4 regions of the Alteromonas sp. ABH4_453 genome follow, and region 1 is predicted to be linked to each of the others. Evidence: predicted binding sites of a transcription regulator. Region 1 holds the regulator's gene; each other region holds the start of a gene.

Region 1 (3,865 bases):
CTTTAGGCGCGGCTGGCGCAGCTTGTTTTGCTTTCTGAACAGCTTCTGTTGCTGCTTTATCTACAGGAGGCTCTGGCGTCGTTGACGCCGCGCCCTGCTTAGTCGGCCCTTGGCCAGAACCATGTAACTGGTCTAGTAGCGCTTCGAATTCATCGTCGGTAATTTCTTCGTCACCTGCGCTGGTTGCTGATGAAGATGGCGTTGCAGATGCTGGTGCTGGCGCAGCCGCCTTTTCTTCACTGCTAAATTTACCTTTTCCGTGAAGGTCGTCTAACAGTGCTTCGAACTCTTCGTCGGTAATATCATCGCTATCTGAACTCGCCGCCGGCGCTGATGACTTAGCAGGTTCGCTTTTAGCTGGTGCTGACTGCCCTGGGGCACCCGAACCATGAAGCTCATCAAGAAGAGCCTCAAACTCATCTTCGGTAATTTCGTCAATACCACCACTACTGTCATTAGCATCAGACGTTGACGGTGCTGGCTCTTCTATAACTAACTCAGGCTCTTCAGCAACCACCTCTGGCTCGGCAGCGGGCGCACTAGCGTTATCGAATATGTTTTCATCTGGAGATTCTGGGCGACTTAATTTGTGTAAGACGTCCACTAGGTGTGCATCTGCAGGCTCCAATGGTTCGCGCGCTTTTACGCGCTCGAACATTTCAACGACCACATCCGTGGCCTGCAAAATAATATCCATTAATTCAGGTGTTAGCGTTCTTTGGCCATTGCGCATTACGTCAAAAACGTTTTCTGCACCGTGACAAATTTCAACTAACTCAGTGAGAGAAAGGAAGCCAGCTCCCCCTTTTACTGTGTGATAGCCGCGGAAAATTGCATTTAGTAAATCCGCATCTTCAGGATTGTTCTCAAGATCAACGAGCTGTTCTTGTAATTGTTCAAGTATCTCTCCGGCCTCAACCAAAAAGTCCTGTAATATATCCTCGTCAACATCAAACGACATGCACCCGCTCCCCTAAAAACCTAAGCTAGACAGAAGATCATCTACATCATCTTGACCTGAAACGACATCGTCTCGTTGGTCAGCATCAATGATTGGGCCTTCCGCCTCTACACCATCAACCTTATCGGCCTTATCGCTAGATGGTTTAGTGTGTTCTGTACCGTCGCGTTCCCCAAACATGGTAAGCATGTTTACAAGACTATCTTCTACCTCTTTAACAAGGTCGATAACGCGACGAATAACCTGCCCTGTTAAGTCTTGATAGCCCTGTGCCATCAACACTTCGGTAAGCAGTTGTGTAAGTTTAGCTGATTGAGCCGAACCTTCTTCCAATAATTCGTCTAAGTCTGCGCATAAAGCCTTAAATTCACCTAGTTCGATTTGGCGATTCATAAGCTTCTTCCACTCTGGCATGACCTTTTCGATCCGCTCCGACAGCATTTCTGCTATCGGCATGCTCGCCTCAACGGCATCCATAGTAGTATTAGCAGCTTTTTCAGTTTCTTCAATTACGTAGGTAAGGCGGGATTGCGCATCAGGAATGTCATCTGTAGCTAAATTTTTGATGCGGTCGTCTATTTGAAAGTTATTCAACGCGTCGTGGAGTTGACGCGTCAATTTTCCTACTTCAGCAAACAACTCAACATTCTCTTTCATTGAGACGGCTTCAAGTAGTGCGTTAGCTGAAGTCTTATCGCCTTCTTCAAGAAAAGCGACAAGTTGTTTTGCTTCCTCTAACGATATTGGAACGTTTACATTCGTTGACATCCAGTGAACCTCATTTATCTGGTGAGCGTCTGGATCAACCTAAACGTTCGAATATTTTATCTAATTTTTCTTTTAGTGTTGCTGCTGTGAACGGTTTTACAACATAACCGTTTACACCTGCTTGCGCCGCTGCAACGATTTGCTCTTTTTTCGCTTCCGCAGTAACCATAAGCACAGGCAAATGCTTAAGCTTGTCGTCTGCTCTTATAGCGCGAAGCAAATCGATGCCCTGCATACCAGGCATATTCCAATCGGTCACAACAAAGTCGAAATCGCCCTGTTGTAACATAGGTAATGCAGTGCTTCCGTCATCCGCTTCCTGGATGTTGGCAAAACCCAAATCTTTAAGCAGGTTTTTGATGATTCGTCTCATGGTAGAAAAGTCATCGACCACGAGAATTTTCATGCTTTTGTCCAAAATAGCCTCCAGTGAGGGGTTAATTGTTATTAATCTCTATTCTTCGTCAGCTTGCCACGACTTCATTCGTGATTTGAGTTTTAACATGGCTTGACTATGAATTTGACTGACTCTCGACTCGCTTACATCAAGAACTTCGCCTATTTCTCTTAAGTTTAGTTCTTCATCGTAATAAAGTGAAAGTACAATCGCTTCTCGCTCAGGTAATGTCGTAATTGCATGGGCAAGCGCTTTTTGAAAAGCACCCTGCATTAAATCTTCTAACGGTGCGTCACTACCTCTACTTTGTTCAGTAGTAATAACATCTTCCGACACACCTAAATCTTCAATACCCACCAGCTTTCCGGCATTTACTTCATTAAGCATCTGGTGATAATCCTGCAAGCTTACGTTAAGCTTGTCAGCAATATCAGAATCTCGTGCATCGCGCCCTGTCTCGCTCTCTACTTGAGATATCGCTTCCGTTATGGCGCGGCCGTTACGGTGAACAGAACGCGGGGTCCAATCACCTTTTCGTATTTCGTCGAGCATGGCACCACGGATCCGAATTCCTGCAAAGGTTTCGAAACTTGCGCCTTTAGAGCCGTCAAAGTTTCGTGCGGCTTCTAGCAACCCAATCATGCCTGATTGAATAAGGTCATCAACAAGTACGCTGGCAGGCAGTCGCGCAATCAAATGATGCGCAATTCGCTTTACCAGAGGCGCATGTCTTTCGACTAACTGCGATTTATCTGTTTGTTGTTGATAAGCGGCTGCCTTGCTGTTCAACGCTGACTTCCTACGGCTTTTTCTGCAACTAATTGTTCAATGAAAAACTCTAAGTGTCCACCGGGCTGCGCTGGAATTGGCCACGTAAGTGCTTTACTTGCCAACTTAGTTATCGCTACTGCTGCCGGAGAGCCTGGAAAGGCGTCAACAATAGCAGTTTGCTTGCGCACCGCCTTGCGAATATTCTCGTCGAATGGCACTGTCGCCACTAATTCTAGAGCAACATCGAGAAAACGCCCTGTCACTTTGCTTAATTTGCTAAATAATTCCTGACCTTCACGCACATCGCGAACCATATTGGCTACGACTTTGAAACGAAAAACTCCGTGCTCGCGGTTAAGAATTTTTATTAGTGCGTAAGCATCTGTTAAAGATGTTGGTTCATCGCATACAACGACCATGATATCTTGTGAGGCCTTTGAAAAGCTCAATACCATGTCTGATATGCCTGCCGCGGTGTCGACGATTAGCACATCTATCTGAGAGCGTAATTCGCTAAACGCTCTGATCAAACCAGCGTGTTGCGTTGGTGAAAGCTCTGCCATTGACTGCGTGCCTGATGTGGCAGGCGCAATCTTAATGCCGTGAGGACCGGTCACTAACACTTCGTCCAACGTGCATTCTCCAGAGAGCACGTGAGATAGGTTTTTCTCAACCCTTAGCCCTAACATGACATCTACGTTGGCAAGGCCAAGGTCAGCGTCAAGAACCATTACTCGCTTACCCTGCTTCGCCATCGCGATAGCGGTGTTCAGTGTAATGTTCGTTTTACCTACGCCACCTTTACCACCAGTGACGGCGATTACTTTGATTAACCGTGATTGCTTCATTTTTCTTAAGCTACTCGCTTGATCGTCAATCATACTGCTTATGCTGTTTTAATTGCGTTGTTACTACTAGTATGATTCAAACCGTACTTTTTATAAAGCTTTGCAGCAGCGGAAACCAAA
Region 2 (3,865 bases), 140 kb from region 1:
CTTGGAAAATATTGCCTGATACTCAGCTCACATTGGGTGCGCAGAACTTGTTTGATGCGTTGCCAGATGAAAACCCGTTTAAAGGGGAAGTGGGAGCGCTATATCCACCCACCTCGCCTGGCGGCATTAACGGGGCATTTTACTATGCTGGTATCGAATATAGCTTTAAATAACCCAAAGCAATCGCAGGCGACTTTTGAAAGAGTAAAAAGGTGGGGGAGTTAAAGTGAAACGGTATAGACGTAGTCTGCAGTTCAGACAGCTATAATAGGCTTGCTAGAATAAGGGAGCGCTAGTTAGCCAACGTCTTTGAACAGTGACTCATCAATGATGGTTTGGTCAATGATTTGTTGTGCCATATTTATGCATTTACCGCATTGAGAGCCAAGCTCTAAATGTTGACGTAACTCACGCATATTACCCACACCGTTTTCTTCAACGGCAGCGCGAATGCTTTTATCAGTTACCCCATAGCACATACAAACAAACATTAAACGTACTCCAAATGAATCTGTAAATGATAATAATTGTTATTCCTTGCTTTGGCAAGTGGATAATGACAAATTTAATACAAGGTCATTGAGGAAAGACTGAACCAAATGGGGAGTGTTGGTAGGATCAGTAAAAAAACTCGTTGTTTAATATTGTTATTTTCCTATTCGTACCTATTTTGTTTGGAAGAAATTTCTTATCAAAGTGGTTACACAACGTAATCGCTTCTATTATTACAATCCAAATATAAATGGAGAGACTCATGAGTGTATTAGTTGGCCGTCCAGCCCCTGATTTTACTGCAGCTGCGGTACTTGGTAGCGGTGAAATCGTAGATTCATTCACGCTAAGTGAAGCAATCAAAGGCAAGAAAGCTGTTGTATTCTTCTACCCGCTAGATTTTACGTTTGTATGCCCGTCAGAGCTTATTGCTTTTGACAAGCGTTTTGATGAGTTCAAAAAGCGTGGTGTTGAGGTGATTGGTGTTTCTATCGATTCTCAGTTCTCTCACAACGCTTGGAGAAATACGCCGGTAAATCAAGGTGGTATCGGTCCGGTTAAGTACACCCTTGTTGCTGACGTTAAGCACGACATCTGCCAAGCGTACGATGTAGAGCATCCAGAAGATGGCGTAGCGTTCCGTGGCTCGTTCTTAATCGACGAAGAAGGCATGGTGCGTCACCAAGTAATCAATGACCTTCCACTAGGCCGTAACGTTGACGAAATGCTTCGCATGGTAGATGCGCTAGCATTCCACCAAGAGCATGGTGAAGTTTGCCCAGCCGGTTGGACTGAAGGTAAAGCGGGTATGGATGCGTCACCTGAAGGTGTAGCTAAATACCTATCTGAAGAAGCAGATAAGCTATAAGCTAACCTGTTTAAAGATAATAAAACAGCGCCTTATGGCGCTGTTTTTGTTTATGGCGTTTATCTAAATAAACTATTCTTGCTCTTCTATTGGCCAGCCACCTAAGGCCTTATAGCGATTTACCATATAGCAAAATAGCTCGGTGGTTTTCTGTGCATCGTAAAGGGCGCTATGCGCTTCATTTTGGTCAAACGATATCCCAGCCGCCCGGCATGCTTTTACCAGCACAGTTTGACCAAGAGCAAGGCCCGCTAGGCTGGTGGTATCAAAGGAAACAAATGGATGAAAGGGCGTGCGCTTTATATTGCAGCGCTCAATCGCCGCATTAACGAAGCTTTGGTCAAAAGTTGCGTTATGAGCAACGATAACAGAACGCTGACAGTCTGCATTTTTCTGTGCTTTGCGAATGCCTTTACATAAATCCTTCATGGCTTCGCTTTCCTCAATAGCACCTCGTAATGCGCAATTCGGATCAATGCCATTAAATTCTAATGCCGCAGGCTCAAGGTTAGCGCCCTCGAACGGATCTATATGGTAGTGAAAGGTTTGGTCAGGATGCAGTACTCCGTCTTCATCCATTTTCACCGTAACCGCTGCTAACTCTAATAAGGCGTCAGTGCCTGCATTAAATCCGGCCGTTTCAACGTCGATGACAACGGGAAAATAACCTCGAAAGCGCTGGGAAAGAAGGGGCGGGTTGGCAGACATAAACACTCTTGTAAGACTAGATTGCAGAAACTGGTTGGCCGCTTTAAATGCGAACCTACCTGCGAAACTTATTAGCAAAGGGAATTATCGCAAGGATATCTTCGAGTTGCCAGTTTCAATTTGAAAACCGCGAAGGTGGGAAGCGCTAATAGTACGAAACGCTAATGGTATTAAACGCTAAACTTTTCTACACTCTGGACGATAATCATATTAACCATGAATTTTTAAAACACTCAATTCGCGACTTAAAGCGAATGGGTACAATTTATGGCGCTAGAGATTGGTGGGCGTATGAAAGGCCTACATTCATGTTAGTCTGACTTTCGTTATGGTGTCGAAATGGTGTCGAAATTTAAATATATCGCTTTATTGGGGATGGTGGGGGCGCTGTCGTCCCATGCTGCCATGCGGCAATATTCTGCAACCATAGAAAGCTCCAACTGGCGTATTGATTCTGACACGCGCCTGCAATGTACACTTAACCACGAGTTGCCTGGCTACGGGGAAGCCATGTTCACGAGTTCTGCGTCGAAGCAGCTCAACATGGAATTTGAATTAGATATGTACATGCTGCCAAACAAGTTCGGTGTGGCTGCAGTCTACTCTGTTCCGCCAAAGTGGATGCCGGGTGTGGCGCCAAAGACCATCGCGGATATGTCTATTCGCAAGCAATATAACGGCGACTTGCCGCAAGATGCTGCATGGACCATGCTATCTGAGTTAGAGAAAGGCTTTTGGCCTACGATTTACTACCAAGATTGGTACAACAAATACGACCAGGTGAGCGTGGCATTAAACGCAAGCAACTTTTCGGGCGTGTATCGCGATTTTGTTAAGTGCGTTTCGAACTTGCTTCCTTTTAGTTTTGATGACATCGCTTACACCGTATTGTCTTATCAGAACAACAGCACAGAACTTACTAAGTATTCGCAAAAGCGCTTAACTATGATTGGCGAATATTTAAAAGAAGACAGCGAATTGAAGCTTGTGCTTCTCGATGGTTATACAGACAGTTACGGTGGACGTTACAACAACGAACAGTTGTCTATTCGACGGGCTAATGAAGTAAAAAGTTATCTCACTACGCTAGGTGTACCTGAAGATAGGATCGAGCTAACAGGCCACGGTGAAAAACGCCATATTGCGCCTAACGATACGCGAGAAAGCCGCGCCCAAAATAGACGCGTGGTGGTACGACTGTCAAAATCTTAGGCGCTCATTAAAGCGCCTCAACCCCGTTCCTACTTATCTTAGTTTTGATTGTCTCGCCACGTTAGCACAGGTACTAAATGGTCGGTGAAAACCCCGTCAGCATCGACGACGTTTTGTAATACGTCCAAGACTTGTTGTGAACTCATACCCGCCGGTAACGCATCATGACGATAGGTATAAGGGTGGATTGTCAGATTGTTGTCGTGGGCGTATTTAACCCAACTCGCGGCTTCTATTTTTCCTTGAGCCATAGCGTCATTATCGAGCAAGTGTCCTAACCAAGGGCCTACTCCGTTCGCGTACGTCGCAACTTGCTTCATGCCTTCTTGCGTACGCAGCCAATCGTAGTCGGTGTCGCTTTCACCCCAATCGTTCTCGCCAATTAGCATAACCACTTTGCCCTTATAGCCAAGGGTTTCACGAATACGCTTAACCTCGTTAAAGTCGAAGCACTGCAGGTAGCTATTGCCACTCTCACCCGCAAATCCGTAGTTATTTAATGTGTCGATAACCATCTTACTGGCATCAACACCTTCAGCAATGTGAAAAGCAGGGGACTTTACTTCTGGGTACACGCCTACAGAC
Region 3 (3,865 bases), on a different contig from region 1:
TAGTCTGTTGAACAAGATTACACTTTAAACTGTCTGATAGACTGCTGTAACTCTTCAGCAAGGCGAGCCACTTCATGGCTAGATTCAGACGTTTGCTGTGCACCAGCTGTCGTCTCTTCAGCGATACCCACAATAGTTTCAAGCTTTTCACTTATTTCTTGCGATACCGTATTCTGTTCACGAGCTGACTGCTCAATTTGAGAGCTCACGTCATGGGCTTTGTGAACCGCATCGGTAATGATATCCAGTGCTTGTGTGGCTTTTTCCGTTTGCGCAACACATGCGGCGGTTTGATCTTTACCTTGATTCATCACCGACACCGCTTTTTCCGCGCCTGCTTGAAGCACTTCAATCATGGCATTAATTTCTTGTGTCGATTCTTGTGTACGGCTAGCAAGGGTTCTTACTTCGTCAGCAACAACCGCGAAACCTCGTCCTTGCTCGCCCGCACGTGCTGCCTCTATAGCAGCGTTTAAGGCTAACAGGTTGGTTTGGTCTGCAACACCGCGAATTACGTCAAGAATGCCACCAATGCTTGCGCTATCTTGATGAAGTTTGTTGATAACATCCGCCGCGTCTTGGACATCACGAGACAGAATTTCAATAGTGTTCTTGTTCTCTAACGAGATTTGACGAACGTTTTCGGCCTCAGCATCTGCATGGCGAATCTGGCTAAGCGTATCTTCTGCGTTCTGAACAACCAGCTGCGACGTAGAGTGCATTTCTGTGGTTGCTGTTGCCACTTGGCCAATTTGAGATTTTTGATCCTGGATTGAATGGGTAGTTTGCGCTGTTACCGCAGACGTTTGCTCTGAAGCTGCCGCCAATTGTTCTGCACGAACGTTAATGGCGGTGATAAGTTCCTTCAAATTACCAATAAGCGTATTACAGTTACGGGCTAAAAGACCAAACTCGTCTTGTGCAGAATCATCTAAACGATGTGTAAGGTCACCTGATGAAGCAACCGTAAGTAGTTCATTTACGCGATAAAGTGGGCGTGTAATAGCGCGAACGGTTACGTATCCAATGAAGGCCGCTACAGTAATAGAGATAATAACGACCACGATGACGAAAGTGTTGCCTGTTGTAATGGCACCATTAACTTGGTTTTCTATGTGAGACGCTTTCTTATCTGCAAGATTAAGAAGGTTTTCAAGCGCCACAACCCCCTGTGTAATGTTTGCATCAGAAGCATTAAGTGCCTGTTCAGCGTCATTTCTGCGCTCTAGCCGATCTACATGAAGCTGCACCACGCCGTCGTTAGCTTTAATCGCATTGATGGCGTCGTTAACCAAGTCATTTATATCGTCAAGTGTGCCTGATTCATCTCGACCACCAGCGGTTTGAACCATCTCACTAAGCTGAGTTACCACTTTTTCAACGACAAGATCAACTTCGTTGCCTAATGTCTGCGAACGTACTAGTGTCTCGGTCTTTATATATTCATAAGAAACGGTTAACAGAGAAAGTAGTGAGGTCTCAAGCTGGCCTCCGATGTCAGCTGCACGTCTAAGGTTAGGATCCCTTTGAACCGCATCTAAGTCTGAAAAGTCCAAGAGATAAGTAGATGCATCGTCGGCGTTGTCTTCCGCGTCACCAAGTCGGTCTTGAATACTATTGCGCAGGTCGAGGTACATTTGATGGTTTTTGTACATCGCTTCTACGTTGGTGACATACGCTTCATAAGATTCTCGTACAGTATTAAGCGTGCTTCTTAGCTCTGGCTCGTTACTGACCGCTTGCGCTAACTTTTTATATTCACTCTCAAAGGTGTCTTTGGCAGAATTAAAAGATGTTCTTTTATCTTTTAGACCATTTAAGTCCTCTTCGATGTAGCTTTCGAAGGTCAGTCGTCCCATGTTTAGAAAGCTTGCTTTTAATGCGTTACTACCTGCTACGGTGGGAAGCGCAACGTCATTTACTTCTTCTGTTGCAGAGCCTATAGAATTGAGGTTGTATAGCGAAACAACACTTATGACGATTAGAAGTGCACTAATCGCTACAAATCCCCCGATTACGCGTGTGGCTACCGTTAATTTCATCGGAACTCCTGGATGAGTGTTTTTTGTTTTTATCCCTAACGATATTACCCGTCTCAGCTAACAAAATATAGCGCTTATGTAAGCCTATTTGCTCATGTACTGTGAGCGGATAACGAAACATCATCGTTACTATCACAAGTAAGTGTATCGGCTACAATAACTTAATGTTTATTTTAATTAGCACCTAAGTGCTAATGTTTTCACTGGTACAACCAGTTGAGTGTGGAAGAAGAGTCTCCTCATTCGTGCTTTTCCAGCCCAATGATGTGTTGGAATGAGATGTTAGGCCGAGATGCTAACGAGCGATGAAGTATGTAGGTTGAGTAGTGTCATGCTTTGTCCCCAGACATAACCCGTGTCCAAGCCTATAAACTGAGAACTATTTGTTTGACCAGACAATGCAGCCCAATGCCCAAATACCACCCGTTGACCACCACCGAGCTTTCTATTCTCTACTTCAAACCATGGCTTTAACGTGCTACTGGTGCTGTGAGATACCGCACTGGGATGAGATTTATTATCGAAATCAAGTCTGCCGTCTGTATGTACGAAGCGCATGCGCGTGCATGCATTTACAATAAAACGAAGGCGTTGCTCTCCTTCTAATTTATCTGACCAGCTATCTGGTTTGTTACCATACATCTGCGACAAAAACGCTGCATAACTTTGTGATTTCAGTATGTTGCTAACTTCGTTACTGAATGAGAGGCACTCATCAATAGACCATTTAGGATAAAGTCCTGCGTGGACCATCACAGAGTGTTCATCCAATTTCATCGCGAGAGGGAACTGACGGAGCCAGTCAACCAGTTCGTTTAAATCCGAAGCGTTAAGAAGTGGGTCTAACTTATCTGATTTTTTGGCTTTGCGAATACCGTTAACTACAGCAAGTAAGTGGAGGTCGTGATTACCTAAAACACTGCTAAACTGACTTCCGAGGGATCTCAAAAAGCGCAGGGTGCTCAACGAATCTTCTCCCCTGGCAACCAAATCTCCGACGGCAAGTAGTTTATCGTTTGTCTCGTCAAACTTTACTTTATCCAGTGCCCGATGAAGACCATCAAAGCAGCCTTGGATATCGCCAATGACATAGGTGTTACCTTGCGACATAAAAACCTTAGTGAAGAATGCTTGGAATGGCTAGCCGAAATACCTTAATAGGAACATGAAAGCGCTCGCCACTTTCAAGTTCCATTACATAGTAGCCTTCCATATTACCAACCGGTGTGTCAATGACTGCGCCGCTGGTATAGTCAAAACTTTCACCTGCTTTCATAATCGGCTGCTTGCCAACCACGCCATCACCTTCGATCTCTGAGGCTTTACCATTTGCGTCAGTTATCTTCCAATAGCGACTGAGTAGCTGCACAGTGTGCTCACTATTGTTTTCAATCGTAATGTGGTAAGCGAACGCAAACTGTTTGGAGTCAGAAGGAAGATGGTCAGGAAGGTGTCGGGTTTTCACCCGCACCTTTATATCAAGTACATCCATAGAGAACTTACTGCTCTTGTTGGTGCTCTTTTGCCGACACAGCGTTTGCTATTGTGGCAAAATCGTTAAGTGATAATACTTCTGCGCGAGAGGTAGGATCGATACCTAGCTCACGGATCTCCTCTTCACTTAAACTGTCTTTCAGCGAGTTGCGAATGGTTTTTCGGCGCTGGTTGAACGCTTGTGCACAGACGCGCTCAAGCGTATTTACAGACTCAACGTCTACTGGCGGTGCCTGATGTGGCACTAGCTTCACTACTGCAGAATCAACCTTCGGGGGTGGCTTAAATGCACCAGGTGGAACATTTAATACAGGAATAACGTGGCAGTA
Region 4 (3,865 bases), on a different contig from region 1:
AAATGACGTTTAGCGTCGATTAATTTACCGTCTATCGCACTTATTCTGGCATTTACAATATTGCCAAAAATATCAACATCGAACTCTCTGTCTATTTTTTGTAAATGTTCATCAAACTTACCTCGCTGGAGAGTGAGCAAGGCTTCTTGTTGATATTTGTTGCGCTGCTTTTTATCTTCTGCAAACTCAGCAACATCGAGTAAACTTCGAATAATGCCGCACCAGTGTAAGCTTTTCTTATTGACAGTGCGTTTAGACAAGTCCCAAATAGCCTGGCTTGACGTAGCGGCTAATATCAAATCGTCATTCTGACGACCAATTTCGCAGGCTTTAAAATGTCGAGGTAATGAAAAGGGAGACAGCTTTATGGCCTCTTTTATCGCTTCTAATGCCTTTTCACCAGCTTCCAAAGCCTGATGCGCCTGTGCAAGCATATCATGAGCGTCTGCATTGAACCTGTTGCGCTTCAATATTTTCTTGGCAACCGATATCGCTTTTTCATATTCATTAAGAAGAACATAAGACTTTCCAATGGCAACTTGCGCCCATAAAACTGGTTTTCCATCTATATAATCACGCAGAACATCAAGTGCTTTCTCAGGCTGTGATATTCGCCAATAGAGTTCCACTAAAAGCTGCTCGCAGTGCCCTTTGTAATGACGCGGGTTTTCTAAAAGCGTTTCAATCTGGTCTATCGCGCTATTAATCTCACCTTGCTCAATTAAATTGAATGCATGCTGAAGGAATTGTCTTTTCTGCCAAGCTCGAATAATGCGAGATTTTAGTTGTACTTGTGAGAAGGGTTTTATCAGAAAGTCATCGGGGCGCCGCTCTATACTGCCTAATACCACAGGCCGCGCGCTATCAGCGCTGATAAGAATGAAAACAGATGTGGGGCTTATAAGCCTGCGAGTACGCAGTTCTTCAATAAGTTCATAGCCATTCTTATTCTCTGCACCCAAATGTAAGTCACAGATGACAATATCGAACTTATGCTTTTTGCACAGTGATACAGCTTGTTCAGCGGAAGATTTAGTGACTACATCGGATGCCCCCATCGAATGCATTAACCCTTTCAAAAGTAGTAGGAAAGGGCGTTGATCTTCAACAATCAATACTTGTTTGTTGCTAAATTGCATTTCAAATCCGTGAATGAGCGCAGCATTTACTTTTAATAAGTATATCTAACTTTTAAAAATAAGCTTAAGAAAAACATTATCTTGCCGAAAACATACGTATATATACAAACCGTTTTATACGAATGTCATCACCTATAACCCCAGCGAATGAGCAAGCAACAATCGACCCCAGTATTTACTGGGAGCGAAGCGGTGTACTAGCTAGAGCGTCGTCTGATGGGGCTTTATTCTCTTTATATCTTGCCATGCAACAGCACAGTGTTGCTGAGCCTTTCGAAATTGAAACGGTAGCATATAACAAGGAAACAAATACCAGCATAGATGCGCAACTCACGTCGCTTAATCATTACAAGCGGCCATCATTATCGGCTAATGAAAGCGAGTGGGAGAATATGCAGGTATATTCAAGTTTAGCATCTAAAGATTTCGAGAACGCGCGACTGTTCCTTCACATGAAACCATTACCACTCGCGCAAACCGATGACGCAAAACGACTACCTGATGACGTCGTACAAAACTGTAGTCTATCTGCGCAGAAGCGACTAAAAAAACGGTATGCGAATACCCTAAAAGAAGATAATACACTACTTTACGATATTCTCTCGGCACAAGACGAAGGCCGAGCTACGAATAACGGCAGTAACAAACAGGCTCAAGCAAATTCATCGTCCTTTCAGAACATTGCTTAGTACACCTAATAGCTTCTTAGGTGATCCGGCCTAGTTTTTACTGCTTGTTTTTGTTATATTGCGCGCCGCATTTTTGCACTGGTCTTACGCTCCAATCAGCAAAGGTTAAAATATGTCTAAATATATTGTATGCGCAATGTATAAATTTGTTGCGCTTGAAAACTTCAAAGAAATCCGCCAACCGCTTCTAGATGCAATGGAAGCTAATGGCATTAAAGGTACACTTCTTCTTGCCCACGAAGGGATTAACGGTACTGTTTCAGGTACTCGCGAAGGTATCGACGCATTGCTCGCTTACCTGAATAGCGATGAACGTATCAATCCTATCTCTTACAAAGAATCACTTCACGACGAACAGCCGTTCTACCGCACTAAGGTGAAACTTAAAAAAGAAATCGTGACAATGGGCGTTGAAGGTATTGACCCTCGCCAAACCGTAGGCACTTACGTTAAGCCTAAAGATTGGAATTCACTAATAAGCGACCCAGATGTAACGGTAATTGACACCCGAAACGGCTATGAAATAGAAATTGGTACGTTCAAGAACGCCATTGACCCTAAAACCGACACGTTTCGCGAATTCCCAGAGTACGTAGAAAAAGAGCTCGATCCGTCAAAAAACAAAAAAGTAGCCATGTTCTGTACCGGTGGCATTCGCTGTGAGAAGTCGACTGCGTATTTGAAAGAGCAGGGGTTTGAAGAGGTTTATCACTTAGAGGGCGGCATTTTACAGTATCTTGAAGATGTGCCAAAAGAAGAGTCTATGTGGGAAGGCGACTGCTTTGTTTTTGATAATCGCGTTGCGGTAAACCACGACCTTGAAAAGAGTCATTACGAACAGTGCTACGCGTGTCGACTTCCTATTACTGAAGAAGACAAACAAAGCGGTAAATATGAGCCAGGGGTAAGCTGCCCTCATTGCTACGGCACGCATACCGACGACCAAATTGCACGCTTTAGAGAACGTGAAAAGCAAGTTCAGCTAGCGAAAGAACGTCAACAAGAGCACGTAGGTACCGAAGCGCGTTTAACTATGGAACAAAAGCGTAAGGAAAAAGCAGAAGCTCAACGTTTACGCGCACTTAAAGCAAAAGAAAATCAGGCGTAGACAGTCAGAAAGAAGGGCGTTAAACTCGTGTTTATTGCAGTTGAAATAAGGAATGCGAGTGAGCACTCAACTTTCAGAATCTAAAATTGAAGAAATTAGAAAGGACTTCAGCTTTTTCGATCGTGATGGCAACGGCCAAATCGATTTGCCGGAGTTCATCGAACTTCTAACCGTTATTTCACCAAAAACGAAAGCTAGCCACGTACAGGAAGGCTTTAAGCTTATCGACAGTAACGACGATGGTTACATCGACTTTGAAGAGTTTTTGGAGTGGTGGCAAGAAGGATGGTGGGAATACTAAGTTCTACTTAGAAAACCATATCATCACTAAGTTTTGTGTACGCTCTATTGAGTGTGTCTCAAAGGCTTGTAGCTACGCAAAAAGAAGTCGTCAAAACGGGTGCTTTGTAAAGCACCCGTTTTTTTATGGCTTTAACTCAAGGGTTTTCGGTTTTCAAACCATTTGCCTACCTAGACACTGTACAAGCATTGCTTTAATGTTAAGCGCAAATTAAGGAAGTTTTATTTAAATACGGATGTCACATGCTTAAGTACCTCTGCACTTTTTCATTGCTTATCACGCTATCATTTTGCGTGGAATCAGAGTCATTTAAAGATAATGCAGTCGAGCGGCATCTACCTATTAAAAGTTTTTCAATTTCATCTTCTGTGTTAAACGAAACGGTTGATATCTATGTGCAACTGCCGTTTAAATATGAAAGTGAGTTTAGTCAAAACTATCGCTACCCAGTGCTTTACATGTTAGACGCCCCTGTAGGCCTACCACTTGTATCAGGCATACTAGAACCTCTTAATGGATACAATAATGCGCCTCAAATGATTATTGTCGGTATTGCTACAGGAAACAGAGAACGAGATTTCACACCGTCACAAGATAAAGATTATGCCGAGAATAGTGGTGGGGCAGA

Evidence for each region. Region 1 encodes FliA, which starts transcription of late flagellar genes. Its sites were predicted from a motif close to CTAAAGNTNNNNNNNNNNNNGCCGATA; they were not measured.
Region 2: ACXAGV_RS13665 (flagellar protein MotY) is a predicted target of FliA. The motif match lies at 2,246-2,272, and genes of this name have one in related genera.
Region 3: ACXAGV_RS09620 (HAMP domain-containing methyl-accepting chemotaxis protein) is a predicted target of FliA. The motif match lies at 2,188-2,214, and genes of this name have one in related genera.
Region 4: ACXAGV_RS16255 (VC2046/SO_2500 family protein) is a predicted target of FliA. The motif match lies at 1,203-1,229, and genes of this name have one in related genera.

Annotation. Positions count from the first base shown of each region.
Region 1 covers NZ_JBSWXP010000006.1:88,737-92,601, reverse strand. The annotation lists gene ACXAGV_RS13040 (chemotaxis protein CheA) at 1-961, opposite strand, end outside; gene ACXAGV_RS13035 (protein phosphatase CheZ) at 974-1,729, opposite strand; gene cheY (chemotaxis response regulator CheY) at 1,764-2,147, opposite strand; gene ACXAGV_RS13025 (RNA polymerase sigma factor FliA) at 2,184-2,915, opposite strand; gene ACXAGV_RS13020 (MinD/ParA family protein) at 2,912-3,778, opposite strand; gene flhF (flagellar biosynthesis protein FlhF) at 3,784-3,865, opposite strand, start outside.
Region 2 covers NZ_JBSWXP010000006.1:229,680-233,544, forward strand. The annotation lists gene ACXAGV_RS13645 (TonB-dependent receptor domain-containing protein) at 1-173, shown strand, start outside; gene ACXAGV_RS13650 (bacterioferritin-associated ferredoxin) at 297-491, opposite strand; gene ACXAGV_RS13655 (peroxiredoxin) at 755-1,360, shown strand; gene rnt (ribonuclease T) at 1,433-2,068, opposite strand; gene ACXAGV_RS13665 (flagellar protein MotY) at 2,408-3,280, shown strand; gene glpQ (glycerophosphodiester phosphodiesterase) at 3,319-3,865, opposite strand, start outside.
Region 3 covers NZ_JBSWXP010000004.1:204,116-207,980, forward strand. The annotation lists gene ACXAGV_RS09620 (HAMP domain-containing methyl-accepting chemotaxis protein) at 18-2,042, opposite strand; gene ACXAGV_RS09625 (symmetrical bis(5'-nucleosyl)-tetraphosphatase) at 2,325-3,152, opposite strand; gene apaG (Co2+/Mg2+ efflux protein ApaG) at 3,160-3,534, opposite strand; gene rsmA (16S rRNA (adenine(1518)-N(6)/adenine(1519)-N(6))-dimethyltransferase RsmA) at 3,542-3,865, opposite strand, start outside.
Region 4 covers NZ_JBSWXP010000008.1:117,839-121,703, reverse strand. The annotation lists gene ACXAGV_RS16260 (response regulator) at 1-1,139, opposite strand, end outside; gene ACXAGV_RS16255 (VC2046/SO_2500 family protein) at 1,262-1,828, shown strand; gene trhO (oxygen-dependent tRNA uridine(34) hydroxylase TrhO) at 1,941-2,936, shown strand; gene ACXAGV_RS16245 (EF-hand domain-containing protein) at 2,995-3,237, shown strand; gene ACXAGV_RS16240 (alpha/beta hydrolase-fold protein) at 3,480-3,865, shown strand, end outside.